2 regions of the Arthrobacter sp. 10T416 genome follow, and region 2 is predicted to be linked to the other one. Evidence: riboswitches for the same ligand, from Rfam matches in the RefSeq annotation. Region 2 holds a riboswitch; the other holds the start of a gene.
What was found. Region 2 has a riboswitch for glycine ahead of gcvP (aminomethyl-transferring glycine dehydrogenase). Riboswitches for the same ligand answer to the same signal wherever they lie in the genome.
Positions count from the first base shown of each region.

Region 1: linked by a shared signal. The riboswitch ahead of cycA (D-serine/D-alanine/glycine transporter) and the one ahead of gcvP (aminomethyl-transferring glycine dehydrogenase) in region 2 are both predicted to bind glycine.

Region 1 covers NZ_JBFTHI010000001.1:513,660-521,230, forward strand. Annotated here, with positions in the region: gene AC1DBE_RS02320 (S-(hydroxymethyl)mycothiol dehydrogenase) at 1-131, shown strand, start outside; gene AC1DBE_RS02325 (MBL fold metallo-hydrolase) at 128-766, shown strand; gene AC1DBE_RS02330 (hypothetical protein) at 806-1,039, opposite strand; gene AC1DBE_RS02335 (methylenetetrahydrofolate reductase) at 1,036-1,926, opposite strand; gene purU (formyltetrahydrofolate deformylase) at 1,961-2,872, opposite strand; gene cycA (D-serine/D-alanine/glycine transporter) at 2,869-4,338, opposite strand; glycine riboswitch at 4,492-4,589, opposite strand; gene AC1DBE_RS02350 (DinB family protein) at 4,901-5,404, shown strand; gene AC1DBE_RS02355 (lipoate--protein ligase family protein) at 5,418-6,167, opposite strand; gene AC1DBE_RS02360 (DUF2177 family protein) at 6,184-6,567, shown strand; gene AC1DBE_RS02365 (thioesterase family protein) at 6,587-7,390, opposite strand; gene AC1DBE_RS02370 (endonuclease/exonuclease/phosphatase family protein) at 7,515-7,571, shown strand, end outside.
Region 2 covers NZ_JBFTHI010000004.1:15,618-23,188, forward strand. Annotated here, with positions in the region: gene AC1DBE_RS06505 (MFS transporter) at 1-1,383, opposite strand, end outside; gene AC1DBE_RS06510 (TetR/AcrR family transcriptional regulator) at 1,450-1,989, shown strand; glycine riboswitch at 2,099-2,197, shown strand; glycine riboswitch at 2,199-2,313, shown strand; gene gcvP (aminomethyl-transferring glycine dehydrogenase) at 2,353-5,265, shown strand; gene gcvT (glycine cleavage system aminomethyltransferase GcvT) at 5,278-6,411, shown strand; gene gcvH (glycine cleavage system protein GcvH) at 6,815-7,201, shown strand; gene glyA (serine hydroxymethyltransferase) at 7,216-7,571, shown strand, end outside.

The DNA.
Region 1 (7,571 bases), on a different contig from region 2:
TCGACCTGTACCGGCAGGGCAGGCTCGACCTCGACGCTTTCGTCACGGAGCGGATCACCATCGACCAGATCGAGGACGCCTTCGACAAGATGCACGACGGTGCCGTGCTGCGTTCGGTGGTGGAACTGTGAGCGGCGGAGCACTGCGGATCGACCGCCTGGTCACGTCCGGGACGTTCTCGCTCGACGGCGGCACATGGGACGTGGACAACAACGTCTGGATCGTCGGCAACGACCAGGAATGCGTGGTGATCGACCCCGCCCACGACGCCGGCGCCACCGCGGCCGCCGTCGCCGGCCGGAACGTCAAGGCCATCCTGCTCACCCACGGCCACGACGACCACATCGCAGCGGTCGGCGCCTTCCGCAGCCTGGTCAACGCCCCGGTCTACCTGAACCAGCAGGACTGGATGCTGTGGGACCGCGTCTTCCCCGGGACCGAACCGGAGCACGGCATTGACGACGGCGACACGTTCGAGGTGGCCGGGGCCCGCCTCGAAGCACTGCACACCCCGGGCCACTCCCCCGGCTCGGTGAGCTTCTACCTGCCCGCCGAGGGAACCGTCTTCACCGGTGACACGCTCTTCCAGGGCGGTCCGGGCGCCACCGGCCGGTCCTTCAGCGACTTCCCCACCATCATCGGGTCCATCCGCGACCGGCTGCTCACGCTGCCCGCAGACACCGTGGTGCGCACCGGTCATGGCGATTCGACGACGGTGGGCGCCGAGGCGCCGCACCTGGAGGAGTGGATAGCCCGCGGCCACTGACAGCGCCGCGGGCCGCCACCGCCGCCCAGCCGACTTCGACTAGCCCACTTCGACGAACACCGTGTCGTCGCGGTGGAACATACGGCGGCCCTCGAGGCCGTTGAAGCGGACCCACATCACCGCACCGTCCGGCGTCGACCCGTCCACGGTTCCCGGCCCCAGGTAACGGCCGCCGGCCGTGATCCGTACCGGCAGGCCGCGCGGCAGGGCTGCCCACGGCAGCCGCCACCCGGTACGCGGGAGCTGCCTGGGGTCGCCGGCCGGCGCGGTCATGGCTGCCGCTCCACCGGCGCCGCCGTTCCAGAAGCCGCCGTTACGCCGGCGGCCGCGTACGGTTCCAGGTTGTTGAATGTATAGAGGTGGACGCCCGCCAGGGCCGGCTGCGCCGCCGACAATTCGGCCACGAGGCGGCTGGGCGAGTAGTTGCCGCCGTCGAGGAGCCGCCGGGCCAGCGGGCCCTTGCGGCTGATGAACCGCAGGGACGGTCCCACCCCGATCTTGGTCGCCAGCGAAATGAGCTTGGTCCGTGGAACGGACCCGGCGACGCCGGCCCACACCGGAAGGGTGACGCCTTCGCGGCGGAGCAACTCGACATACCAACTGATCCGGGCCGCCGAGAAGCACATCTGCGTCACCACGCTGGTGGCGAGGTGCTGTTTTTCCAGCAGCGCATCCAGCATGTACAGCTGGCTTTGCCCGGGATGCCCTTCCGGGTACCCGGCAACGCCGGCCGACATGGACCCGCCGGACAAATCGGCGATGTCCTCCAGGAGCCGTGCACTGTTCTGGTACGGGCCGGCCGGCTGCGCGGCATCACCGCCGACGGCAAAAACCTCGGTAATCCCCGCGGTCCGGCACTCGGTGAGGATGCCGGCCAATTGCGCCCGGCTTTCAAGGCTCCTCGCCGCCAGATGCGGGACCACGCTGTAGCCGAGCCCGCGCAGCTGGACGGCTGTTTCCAGGGTGGGTTGGACACCGTGATGGGGAAGGCAGGTCACGGTCAGCGCCGCCCCCGGCGCAAGTCCGGCCTGGACTCTGGTGACGATGCCGGAGGTGGGAATGATTTCCAGCCGCGCCGGCAGTGTGGTGTCTGCCGGGGCGCAATCCGGCTGGGCGGACGGGGCATGGGACGCGGTTGACAGAGGAAGGTGGGTCTTCACAGGGAACTCCAGAATTTGGGCAGGCGGGCGCGGGTCAGCGCAGGATGACGGTGCGGTTCCCTGAGAGGATGATGCGCCCCTCGGAGTGCCAGCGGACGGCGTTCGTCAGGGCCTTGCATTCGGCGTCCCGGCCCACGGCGACGAGGTCCTCCGGGGTATAGGTGTGGTCCACCTCGATGACCTGCTGGGCGATGATCGGCCCCTCATCCAGTTCCGAGTTCACGTAGTGCGCCGTGGCCCCGACAGTCTTGACGCCGCGGGCGTAAGCCTGGTGGTAGGGCTTGGCTCCTTTGAAGCTCGGCAGGAAGGAGTGGTGGATGTTGATGGCCCTGCCGGCGAGCCTGGCCGTGAGGTTGTCGCTGAGGACCTGCATGTACCGGGCGAGGACCACAAGTTCCACGTTGTACGCCTCCACCAGGTCCAGGAGCGTTGCTTCCGCCTCCGGCTTGGTCGCGGGGCTGACGGGCACGTGGTGGAAGGGGATCCCGTGCCAGGTGACCAGGCCCTCGTGGTCCGGGTGGTTGGACACGACGGCGACAATCTCGACCGGGAGTTCACCGATTCTGGCGCGGAAGAGAAGATCGTTCAGGCAGTGCCCGTATTTGGAGACCATAACGAGGATCCGTTGCTTCCGGCCGTGGCGTTCCAGCCGCCAGGTCATCGCCCACTCGGCGGCGACCGGCGCGAAATCCTGCCGGAGCTCCTCGACGTCCGCCGCGGTGCCGGTTGAGACGAAGTGCACGCGCATAAAGAAGTGCTCCACGAGCCGGTCGCCGAACTGCTTGATGTCCACAATGTTGCAGCCGTGGTCCAGCAGGAATTTGGACACCGCGTTGATGATGCCGGGTGATTCGGCGCAGTCGAGGGTGAGGACGAACTCGGCGCCGGGCTCCTCCCGCTGTACAGCTGCGGGGCCGCCGGACTGTGGGGTTGCTGCGGTGCTCACAGGCTATCCACCTTCCGGGAACCGGCAGCTTCATCCTGCTCGGACTGGAGTTCGGCCTTGAAGGCCTCGTAACGGGCCAGGTGCACCGGACGGCGGCGCAGGACCAGCCATGCGGCGCCGAGGATGATGAACCAGACCGGCGTCACCAGCAGGGCCGACAGCGTGTCCGGCTGCGTGGTCAGCGTCCAGAGCACGAAGGCGAAGAAGGCGAAGACGACCCAGACCATGGGCACGCCGCCGGGCATCTTGAACTTCGAGGCATCGTGCAGCTGCGGGCGGCGCCTGCGGAAGGCCAGGTAGCTGGCCAGGATGATGGACCACACGAAGACGAAGCAGACGGCGGAGACGGTTGTAACCATTTCGAAGGCCTTGCCGATGTTCTCCCCCGCGTACATCAGCACGACGCCGGAGAGCAGCAGCACGCACGAAAGGAACAAGGCGTTCTGCGGAACCTTGCGGCGGGACAGCGCTGCGAAGCGGGCGGGGGCGTCACCTTCCTGGGCGAGGCCGTAGACCATGCGGGAGGTGGAGTAAATCCCGGAGTTGGCCGAGGACATGGCCGAGGTCAGGACCACCAGGTTGACCACGGTGGCGGCGGCGCCGAGGCCGGCCAGGGAGAACATGGCGATGAACGGGCTGTGTCCGGCGGCGAACTGGGTCCACGGCGTGACCGACATCAGGATGATAAGTGCGCCGACGTAGAACAGCAGGACACGGATCGGAATGGAGTTGATGGCCCGCGGCAGGTTTTTCTCGGGGTCCTTGGCCTCGGCTGCGGTGGTGCCGACCAGTTCGATGCCGACGAAGGCGAAGACGGCGATCTGGAAGCCGGCCACAAAGCCCATGAACTCGTTCGGGAAGAAGCCGCCGTGGCTCCAGAGGTTACTGAAAGTCGCGGGTCCGGCGTCGGAGCTGAACCCGCTGAAGATCATAAACAGGCCCACAACAATCAACGCCGCGATCGCGACGATCTTGATCAGCGCGAACCAGAATTCGGTCTCGCCGAAGGCCTTGACGGTGGTCAGGTTCAGCAGCAGCAGGATCGCGATGGTGACCAGGCCCGGAATCCAGAGGGGCAGGCCGGGCCAGAGTTCCTGGGAGTACCCGGCAATGGCAATAACGTCGGCAATGCCGGTGATCACCCAGCAGAACCAGTACGTCCACCCGGTGAAGAAGCCCGCCCACGGGCCCAGCAGATCGGCGGCGAAATCGCTGAAGGACTTGTAGTGCAGGTTGGAGAGCAACAGTTCGCCCATGGCCCGCATGACGAAGAACAGCATGAAGCCGATGATCATGTAGACGAAAATGACCGAGGGGCCGGCCGCGGAGATGGTCTTGCCCGAGCCCATAAACAGGCCCGTGCCGATGGCGCCGCCGATCGCGATGAGCTGGATGTGCCGGTTGCTGAGCTGCCGCTCGAGGTGGGGAGCTTCAACCATGGTGGAAGGTGGTCGCTGAATCGTCATAAGGAACTCCATCGTTCAAGTGGCTGGTGCCACGATGATTCGGGTTCCTCCCCGCTCTGTCTTGGACCTGAGAGTTTCCGCGTACCTGCCCCCGCAGGAACCGCTTGCACCGTCGGTGAGCCGGGAAATGATCCGGCTGCTTTCCAGAGTTGCCTCGCCGCGGCGGTACGTGGGCCTGAGAGATTCCTGGGGAGGATTTGCTCCTACGGCGCCTGCTGCATGTACCGGCAGGACTCTCCCGCCGCAGATCATAGGCTTGTTTACTTATAGGGGGTGGCGCGGCGCTGCGGAGGGTGGCTCCGGGCAAGAACGCGTCGTCATGGTTGCCGTGCCCTGGCTCGGGCCGGTAACCGCCAAACATGATCGCCGGGACCTCCTCGGAAGGATTGTCCGGCGGATTCAGTGTGGGATGGATCACGCCGGAAAGTCAAACCGCCGGATTTGTGACGCAGCCCGCGTTCTGGCGCTACCCGCCGGTAGGTCCTCCGGGCGGATAGCACCGGCCGGGCCGGAGGGGCCGCAGGGGCCGGTGCCGGGCCGGGTGCTATTAGGATGTGGCCCTATGAGCCATCACCCCAGCACGGAGCCCGGTATTTTCGCCGCGGATCTGCGGACGCAGTTCGACGCATTCCTCGACGAACACCGGGCCGCGCTGCACGATTGCCTGGACGGAATGACCGAACAGGAGGCCCGCGCGTCCCTGGTCACCTCCCGCACCACGCTGCTGGGGCTGGTCAAGCACGCCACGTTCGTGGAGAAGGTCTGGTTCGACGAGGCCATCACCCGCCGCAGCCGGCAGGACATCGGTATTCCGGCCACCCCGGACGAGTCCTTCATCCTGGCTCCCGATGACTCGATCGCCGGCGTCCAGGCCGCGTACCGGGAAGCCTGCGCCCAATCGCGTGAGCGCGCCGCACCTCTCGCCCTGGACCACCTGGTGACCGGAAACAGGCGCGGCCCGCTGCCGCTGCGGTGGGTTTACCTGCACCTGTTGCGGGAACTGGCCCAGCACTGCGGGCACGCCGATATCCTGCGCGAACAGCTCCTGGCCGCCCGCCCAGCGTGAGCCGTCTCGGCCGTTAGGGCAGCAGGGCGCCGAAGTCGCCGTCGTCGAGCGTGGCGTACCGGGCGTAGGCGGCCAGTACGGCTGCCTCCACGGCGGGCACGTCCAGGCCCGGGACCAGGTCATCGGCGGCGCCGGCGGTGGCCGGGTCCCAGTCAAGGCCCAGCGCGGCGTAACTCGCCTCGAGGACTGCCCTGATGGGCGCGGAGTTCTCCACGATGATCACGGAGCTGAACAGCCAGCCGCCGGCCACCACTCGCTGGGCGGTGCCGACCAGCTTGATGGGGTGCTCCGGGACCAGGGGATCCCGGCCGTGGACACTGAATTCGCCCGGGCAGTACTCCCCCGGAATCTCGCCGACAGCGGCCGCCACCCCGGCGTCGCGCAGGGCCTGCGCCAGCAGCTCGCCGAAGAGGGAGAACCGGCCTTTGGCCCCGGCAATCGCGTCAGCATGGGGCTCCAGGTGGTCGATCACCAGGGTGCCCTCGTGGTACGCGGCGGCCCTGCCCCCGGCCTTCCGGACCAGCGGTTCGAAACCAAGTTCCCGGCAGGCCAGGGTGGCGGCGTCAAAGCCGGGCAAGTGGGTGTCACGCTGGCCGAACGCCACCGTGGGGGCGGGCCGGTAGAGCCGCAGCAGGGGGACCAGGGACCCGGTCTTGACCCGCTGCAGAAGGGTCAGGGCGAAGTCGAGGTCCGCCGCCGGGCCGAGGGAGTGATCCTGCCGGAACACCGTCAGGTTCCGGGGTCCCGCCGCGGCCTGCTGCATGTTGTTATGCTCCCTTATGGTCATTCTGCAATTCCTGGTGGTAGCCGCCGCGTTCGCCGTCATCGACGCCGTCTGGCTCAAGTCGATGAACAAGTTCTACCGCCGGCACTTGGGCCACCTGATGTCGGACAAGCCCCATCTAGGGTACGCCGTGGTGTTCTACGTGCTGTACATCGCCGGGATCCTCTTCTTTGCCCTCCGGCCCGCGCTCGACGGCGGCAGCTGGCTGACGGCGCTGGGTTACGGCGCCGCGCTGGGCGGCTTCGCCTATGCAACCTATGACCTCACCAACGCCGCCACCCTGAAAAACTGGCCGCTGGCGATCGTGGTCGCGGACATCCTCTGGGGCGCGTTCCTGACCGGCCTGGCCACCGTCGTCGGCTGGCTCGTTTTCCACTAGCCGGCGCCGCGGCCGCCGGTCAGCTCTTCCGCAGCGTCAGGATCTGTTCGGCTCGCCCGAACGGTCCCGTGAGGTCGTGCAGCACGGTGGAGGTCAGGCCGATGCCGTCCGTACCGAAGGAGACCTCGTTGTCCAGGCCAAGCCACTCGCCCTCGGGCCGCCGGTACATGTGGATCTGGAGGTCCAGGTTGGGGAACGCGTAGCTGCCCTTTCCCGGCGGAACCCGGGCGGCAATGCCGTTGGCCGTATCCACCAGTCCGATCAGCCGGGCGAGGTCGCTGCTGTCCGCCCGGTCGGTCAGCGGGTAGTCGGTGTGCAGCCAGACGGTTCCGGAACCGGCACGGTGCCCCTCGGCGATCCGCATGCTCAGGGAGGCGATGTACCCGCCGGGCCAGACCGTGGCGGCGTCGTACGGCTCGCAATTCTCCGGTGCCGGGATCCGCGGATCTTCAAACGCGGCGACAGCCGAGGTATCGGAGGTCACCATCCGCCAGGCCGTCGCCCGGATGGCCACGCGGCCGCCGGCAACCAACTCGGCCTGCAGCAGTTCGATGGTGCGGCCGGGGCGCAGCGTGGTGGTGGTGACCTCGAATTCGCCGCCGGGGATGAGGCCGAGGATCTCATAGCTGATGCGGGCCATGCGCATGTCATCGCGCGGCTCGTGCCGGGCCAGGCAGTCGGCCATAATGCCCGACGCCGGTGCCATGTGCTGTTCGTGCTCGTTCCAGGCGCCCTGGGCGTGGACGGTGGAGCGGAAACGCCCGCCGCCGAGCACCTCGTAGTAGAAATCGCCCTCGGCCAGCACCGGTAATTCAGCAGTCAACGTCGACCCTTTCGCAGCAACAATCAGAGAATCCCCACCACCCTATCGCCTCCTCCCCCGGCCGGACTGGGTAGACTCGGGATCAGGCTTACCCCGACTATCGTGCGAAGAGGTGCTCCCCCTGATCCGAGTAATCAGCTACAACCTCCGGAAACACAAGGCCAGCGGCGAACTGGAAGCC
Region 2 (7,571 bases):
CGCGGTGGCCTCCGCCGGCGCCGTCCCCGCAGTGCCGGCCGGCAGTCGCAGGTTGTGCTGGTACGACGCCGTCAGGATGGAGCCAAGGACGGCCGTGCCGAGCAGTGAGCCAACCTCGTACCCGGTCTCGGAAATGGCGGCCGCGGCCCCGGATTTGGCTGCCGGCACGGACCCCAGGATCAGGTCGTTGGAAATGGTTTCGGCGGCTCCGACGCCCAGGCAGAGCACCAGCAGGGCCGCCAGCAGGATGCCGGGACCGGCGCTGTGGTCGCCCAGGGCCACCAGACCGTAGCCCGTGGCGCTCAGGACCAGGCCGCCGGCCACCACAAAGCCGGGCCGGACCTTGCGGACCAGGGGCACCACCAGCAGCCCGGCCACCACAGTGGCGACCAGTGCGGGGATCATGGCCATCCCGGACTCGGACGGCGACTGCCCCTCCAGCAGTTGCAGGTGCTGGGCGAGGAACAGGATAAAACCGTTGTAGGAAAACAGCGCCAGCACGTTGGCCGTAATGGCGGTGCTGAACACGGGGTTGCCGAAGAGGCTCAGATCCAGCAGGGGAGTGCCGGACTCGTCCGCTGCCAGCCGGCGCTGGCGGCGGACGAAGGCGTACCCCATCAGCAGGCCGTCGCCAAGGGCGGCGAGCGGTCCCGCTGCCATGCCCTCGGTGGCCAGGATTTTGATGCCGTAGACCGCCGGGGCCATGGCGAGCATGGACAAGGCGATGCTCGGCAGATCCACCCGGCCGGGGTTCGGGTCCCGGGATTCCGGGATCAGGGCAGGGCCGAGGACCAGCAGGGGCAGGATGATGGGCACCGCGACCAGCAGGACCGCTCCCCACCAGAGGTGTTCCACGAGCCACCCTCCGAAGATGGGCCCCAACGCGGCGCCACCGGAGAACCCCGCGGCCCAGACCGCCACGGCCAGCCGCCGGCGGTTGGGTTCGGGGAAGATGTTGCGGATCAGGGACAGCGTGGACGGCATCAGCATGGCGCCGAAGAAGCCGAGCCCCGCCCGCCCTGCGATCAGCCACTCAGCGGCGGGCGCGAAGGCTGTCACCGCGGAGACTGCCGCGAAACCGGCGCTGCCGATGAACAGCAGCCGCCGGCGGCCAATCCGGTCGCCCAGGCTACCCATCGCGACCAGCAGGCCGGCCAGGACCAGGGGGTATGTGTCGACGATCCACAGCAGTTCCACTCCGGAGGCGTCCAGGCTGCGCGCGATCGCCGGCAGCGCGAACGTGAGGGCGGTGTTATCCACGGCAACGAGCAGCACCGGAAACATCAGCAGGGCCAGGGCCAGCCAGTCGCGCCACGCCGGGCGCGGAGCGGAGGTGGTGCCGCGGGTGGTACCGGAGGTCGACGGGCGGTAGGAGACGGTCATCGAATAACTGTACCGTCTGGACGGTACAGTTAAGAAATTGGCGGTGCGCCGGGCATGATGGGAGCCATGGCCAGAAAACCCGTCGCCCGTGAAGCCGTCCTCGACGCCTTCGAGTCCCTGCTCATCACCGAGGGGGAGCGGGCCGCCACCCTCGACGCGGTAGCCAGGCTGGCCGGCGTCTCCAAGGGCGGTCTGCTGTACCATTTCCCCACCAAGGACGCCATGATCACGGTGCTGCTGGAGCGCCTGGACCGGCTCCTCGCCGACGACCTCGCCGCCATGGCCGCTGCGCCCGAAGGGGCCGCCGCGTACTTCATCAAGTCCTCGGTGTGGGCCGACACCCCACTGGACCGGGTCTTTGTGGCCGCCACCCGGCTGGCCGAAGTGGCACACGCCGAGACCCTGCAACGGATGGCAGGCGTGCAGGCGAGCTGGCTGGCCCTCCTCGCGGCGGACGTCGGCCCCGCGATGGCCAAGCCCGTTCTCTATCTGGGGGACGGGCTGTACTTCAATGCGATGCTCGCCCGGGGACCGGGCGGGGCGCCGACGGAAATGGCGGGCGACGTCGAAAGCCTGCTGGCCGCCGTCGAACGGCTGCGCGGCTGACGGGCGGGGCCGTATATGTCGCGGCTCCGGCGTCACTGGTTTGCGGACCTTGCCCCCGGCGTAGGACAATAAGTCTGTGACTATGGTCACGAGCAATTGAATATGCCTTTGATCTGCGGCGGGAGAGTTCTGCAAGTAGGTACAAGCAGGCGCCGTAGGAGCAAATCCTCCCCAGGAATCTCTCAGGCCCATGTACCGCCGCGGCAAGGCAACTCTGGAAAGTAGCACGTGCGTTATCTGACGCGACGTGCTCACCGACGGTGCAAGCGGAGCCCCGCATAGCGGCTGCGCGGAAACTCTCAGGTCCAATACAGAGCGGGGAGGAACCCGAATCAATGTGGCGTACCGTGCGCCGCCTTAGTTATGGAGTTCCTAGTGACTGTTACCTCAGCCTCCACGTCCTTCGTTGACCGGCATATTGGCGCCCGCCGCCAGGCCGACGTCGCCGCCATGCTCAAGGCAGTCGGCTACGACACCGTCAACGACCTTGTGGACACCGCCGTACCGAAGGACATCCGGCAGGATTCTGACCTGGCGCTGGGCGTAGCGCTCAGCGAAGTGGAAGTCCTCGCCGAGCTGCGCACGCTGGCCTCGAAGAACAAGACCGCCGTCCAGATGATCGGCCAGGGCTACTTCGACACCGTCACCCCGGCCGTCATCCGCCGGAACATCCTCGAGGCCCCGGCCTGGTACACCGCCTACACGCCCTACCAGCCGGAAATCTCCCAGGGCCGGCTCGAGGCGCTGCTGAACTTCCAGACCATGGTCCAGGACCTCGTGGGCCTGCCGATCGCCAACGCCTCGCTCCTGGACGAAGCCACCGCCGTTGCCGAAGCCGTCCTGATGATGCGCCGGGCCAACAAGAACAAGGCCGCCCACGACGGCAAGACCGTCCTCGACGCCGACTGCCTCCCGCAGACCATCGCGATCGTCAAGGGCCGCGCCGAGGCCCTCGGCTTCGAAGTTGAGGTCGCCGATCTGTCCAAGGGCCTGCCCAAGGGCGTTATCAACGGCGTCGTGCTGCAGCAGCCGGGCGTCTCCGGCCGCGTCTTCGACCACACCGCCGTCATTGCCGAGGCCAAGGAACGCGGCGCCCTCGTCACCGTGGCCGCGGACCTGCTGTCCCTGACCCTGATCACCCCTCCCGGCGAGCAGGGGGCCGACATCGCCGTCGGCTCCGCGCAGCGCCTCGGTGTGCCGCTGTTCTTCGGCGGCCCGCACGCGGCTTACATGGCCGTCCAGAAGGGCCTGGAGCGCTCCATGCCCGGCCGCCTGGTTGGCGTCTCCAAGGACAACGCCGGCATCCCCGCCTACCGGCTGGCGCTGCAGACCCGCGAGCAGCACATCCGCCGCGAGAAGGCCACGTCCAACATCTGCACCGCCCAGGCGCTGCTGGCCATCGTCGCGTCCTTCTACGCCGTCTACCACGGCCCCGACGGGCTCAAGGCCATCGCCGAGACCACCCACGGCCACGCCAAGACCATCGCCGCCTCGCTCCAGGCTGCCGGCCTGGACGTGCTGCACACCTCCTTCTTCGACACCGTCACCGTGTCCGTGCCGGGCAACGCCGCCGGAATCATCGCCGCCGCCGACGCCAAGGGCATCAACCTGCGCGCCATCGACGCCGACACCGTCGGTATCTCTGCTGACGAAGCCACGACGCCGGCGATCGTCGCCGACGTCGTCGCCGCCTTCGGCGCGACTGTCGTAGACAAGAATTCAGAGGATGCCGCAGGCTTCGCCCTGGACTCCGCCGTCGAACGGACCTCGGACTACCTGCAGCACCCGGTGTTCAACACCCACCGCTCCGAAACCCAGCTGCTGCGCTACATCCGGCGCCTCTCGGACCGGGACCTGGCCCTGGACCGCACCATGATCCCGCTGGGCTCATGCACCATGAAGCTGAACGCGACCGCCGAGATGGAAGCCGTCTCCTGGCCGGAGTTCGCCTCCATCCACCCGTTCGCCCCGGAGTCCCAGACCGCCGGCTGGCGCGAACTGATCGAGGACCTCGAGGCACAGCTGACCGAGATCACCGGCTACGACCAGGTCTCCATCCAGCCCAACGCCGGCTCCCAGGGCGAACTCGCCGGGCTCCTCGCGATCCGCGGCTACCACCTCTCCCGCGGCGACGCCCAGCGCACCGTCTGCCTCATCCCGGCCTCGGCGCACGGCACCAACGCCGCCTCCGCGGTCCTGGCAGGCATGAAGGTCGTAGTGGTGGCCACGGCCTCCGACGGTACGATCGACCACGCCGACCTGACCGCCAAGATCGAACAGCACCGCGACGCGCTGTCCTGCATCATGATCACCTACCCCTCCACCCACGGGGTCTACGACGCCGACGTCCGCGAAGTCTGCGACGCCATCCACGCTGCCGGCGGCCAGGTCTACATCGACGGCGCCAACCTGAACGCCCTGGTCGGCCTCGCGCAGCCGGGCCAGTTCGGCGGCGACGTCTCGCACCTGAACCTGCACAAGACCTTCTGCATCCCGCACGGCGGCGGCGGACCCGGCGTCGGCCCGGTCGCAGCCAAGGCCCACCTGGCACCGTTCATGCCGGGCAACGCCGCGGATCCCGCCAACGGCGCCGACGGCACCCCGATCTCCGCATCCCGCTACGGATCGGCCGGCGTGCTGCCGATCTCCTGGGCCTACGTGAAGCTCATGGGCGGTGCCGGCCTGACCGAGGCCACCAAGTCCGCCCTGCTCGCCGCGAACTACATCGCGACCCGGCTCAACGAGTTCTTCCCGGTGCTCTACACCGGTGAGGGCGGCCTGGTGGCGCACGAGTGCATCCTGGACCTGCGCGAACTCACGGCCAAGACCGGCGTGACCGCCGAGGACGTCGCCAAGCGCCTGATCGACTACGGTTTCCACGCCCCCACCCTGGCGTTCCCGGTGGCCGGCACCCTGATGGTGGAGCCCACCGAATCCGAGGACCTGGGCGAGATCGACCGGTTCATCACGGCCATGATCACCATCCGCAAGGAAATCGACCAGGTGGCCCACGGCGAATTCACCGTCGAGCACAGCCCGCTGCGCAACGCACCCCACACCGCCGCGGCCGCCGTGTCCACCGACTGGGACCGGGCCTACCCGCGCGAGCAGGCCGTGTTCCCGGTCCACACCCTCCGCCAGGACAAGTACTTCCCGCCGGTCGGCCGGATCGACGGCGCTGCCGGCGACCGTAACCTCATCTGCTCCTGCCCTCCCCTCGAAGCCTTCGAAGAGGACACCGCAGACCACTCCGCCACCTCCGACTCCGCCAACTAAGGACAGCCACCGATGACTGAGAACTACACGGCTCTGTACGAAGAGCACAAGAAGGCCGGCGCGTCCTTCACCGATTTCGGCGGCTGGCAGATGCCGCTGAAGTACACCTCCGAACTGGCCGAGCACCACGCCGTCCGCAACGCAGCGGGCCTGTTCGACCTCTCCCACATGGGCGAAGTCTGGGTCACCGGCCCGGACGCCGCCGCGTTCCTCGACTACGCCCTCGCCGGCAAACTCTCCGCCATGGCCGTGGGCAAGGCCAAATACTCGCTGATCTGCCAGGAAGACGGCGGCATCATCGATGACCTCATCACGTACCGCCGCGGCGACGAGAAGTTCCTCGTCGTCCCGAACGCCGGCAACGCCAAGGTGGTCGCCGCCGCGCTCGCCGAACGGGCTGCCAACTTCGACGTCACGGTAGAGGACGTCTCCGCCGAGACCTCCCTCATCGCGGTCCAGGGCCCCAAAGCCGAAGCAATCCTGCTCCGCCTGGTCCCGGCCGCCCAGCACGGGCTCGTCACGGAGCTGAAGTACTACGCCGCCGTCGAGGTCCCCTTTATGGTCGCCGGCACGAGCCAGGAGCTGCTGCTGGCCCGCACCGGGTACACCGGCGAGGACGGCTTCGAGATCTATGTCCCGAACGACGACGCCGCCGCCCTCTGGCAGGCGCTGCTCGCCATCGCCGAAGACGGCGAGTTGACACCGGCGGGGCTCGCATGCCGCGACTCGCTGCGCCTGGAGGCCGGCATGCCGCTCTACGGCAACGAGCTTTCCCGCGAGGGCAACCCTTACTCCGCTGGCCTGGGACCCGTCGTCGCGCTCTCCAAGGAAGGCGACTTCGTGGGCAAAGCAGCCCTGGCGGCATTGAAGGAAGCCGGCGCCGGGTCCACCACCGGGCGTAAGCTCGTCGGGCTCAAGGGCCTGGGCCGCCGGGCCGGCCGCGGCCACTACCCGGTCCTCAAGGACGGCGCCGTCGTCGGTGAAGTGACCTCGGGCCAGCCCTCGCCGACCCTCGGCTACCCGGTGGCCATGGCCTACGTCGACGTCGAGCTGGCCGAGCCCGGCACGGCCCTGGACGTCGACCTCCGGGGCAAGGCCGAGCCGTTCGAAGTTGTCGCACTGCCGTTCTACAAGCGCCAGAAGTAGCCCTCCGGTCCCGGAGCCGAGGCTGGCTCCGGGACCGTCCGGCCGCAGCGGTTCCCGAGTCCGGGACCGGCAGGCCCCGGTTTTCACGCGTGCTCGCTCGTCCCTCGCTTAGACGCACGCTTTCGAAAACCGCGGCCAGCCAGCCCCTCAAGGTCAGCCGCCCTTCCGTTCCAAGCGCCATTGGGGGTGCATTGGAACTCCAAGGTGCTACACGAACGGCCACTGGTTCTTTCCGGAGAACTGTTGGCCCCGAAAACGGAACTGGATAGCGGCGGGGGAGGGGATTCCGGAAGCATGCGTCTAAGCGAGGAACGAGCGAGCATGCGGAGGAATCGCCTCCCCCGCCACCCCACCCGGCCACAGCTAACGTGGCCCATGACTTTCAAACGCAAAGGAAAAAACCATGGCAAAAGTTGCCCCTGAACTGCAGTACTCCGACGAGCACGAGTGGGTTGCCCGGGACGCGGGATCGAACACCGTGTCCATCGGCATCTCCGCCGTCGCCACTGACGCCCTCGGCGACATCGTCTACGTTGACCTGCCCGAGGTTGGTTCCGCGGTGACCGCCGGCGAGACCTGCGGCGAGGTCGAGTCGACCAAGTCCGTGTCCGACCTGTACGCACCCGTCACGGGCGAAGTGCTCGAGATCAACGACGCCGTCGTCGCTGATCCCGCGCTGATGAACAGTGATCCGTACGGTGCGGGCTGGCTGTTCAAGGTAGCCGTGGAGTCCGAAGGCCCGCTGCTGTCCGCACAGGAGTACGCATCCAAGAACGGCGGCGAGCTGTGAGCGGCGCCTCCGCGATGGCCGGCACCGTAGCGTTCGAGCAGGTCGTCTCGCCGTCGCTGGACGCGGACCTGTCCGCCCTGGACCCGGAGATCGCGGCGACGATCGATGCCGAACTCACCCGCCAGCGCGACGGCCTCGAAATGATCGCCTCGGAGAACCACACCGCGGCCGCCGTTATGCAGGCGCAGGGGTCGGTGCTGACCAACAAGTACGCCGAGGGGTACCCGGGCAAGCGTTACTACGGCGGCTGCGAGCACGTCGACGTCATCGAACAGCTGGCGATCGACCGGGTCAAGGCCCTGTTCGGTGCCGAATTCGCGAACGTCCAGCCGCACTCCGGCGCGCAGGCCAACGCATCCGTGATGCACGC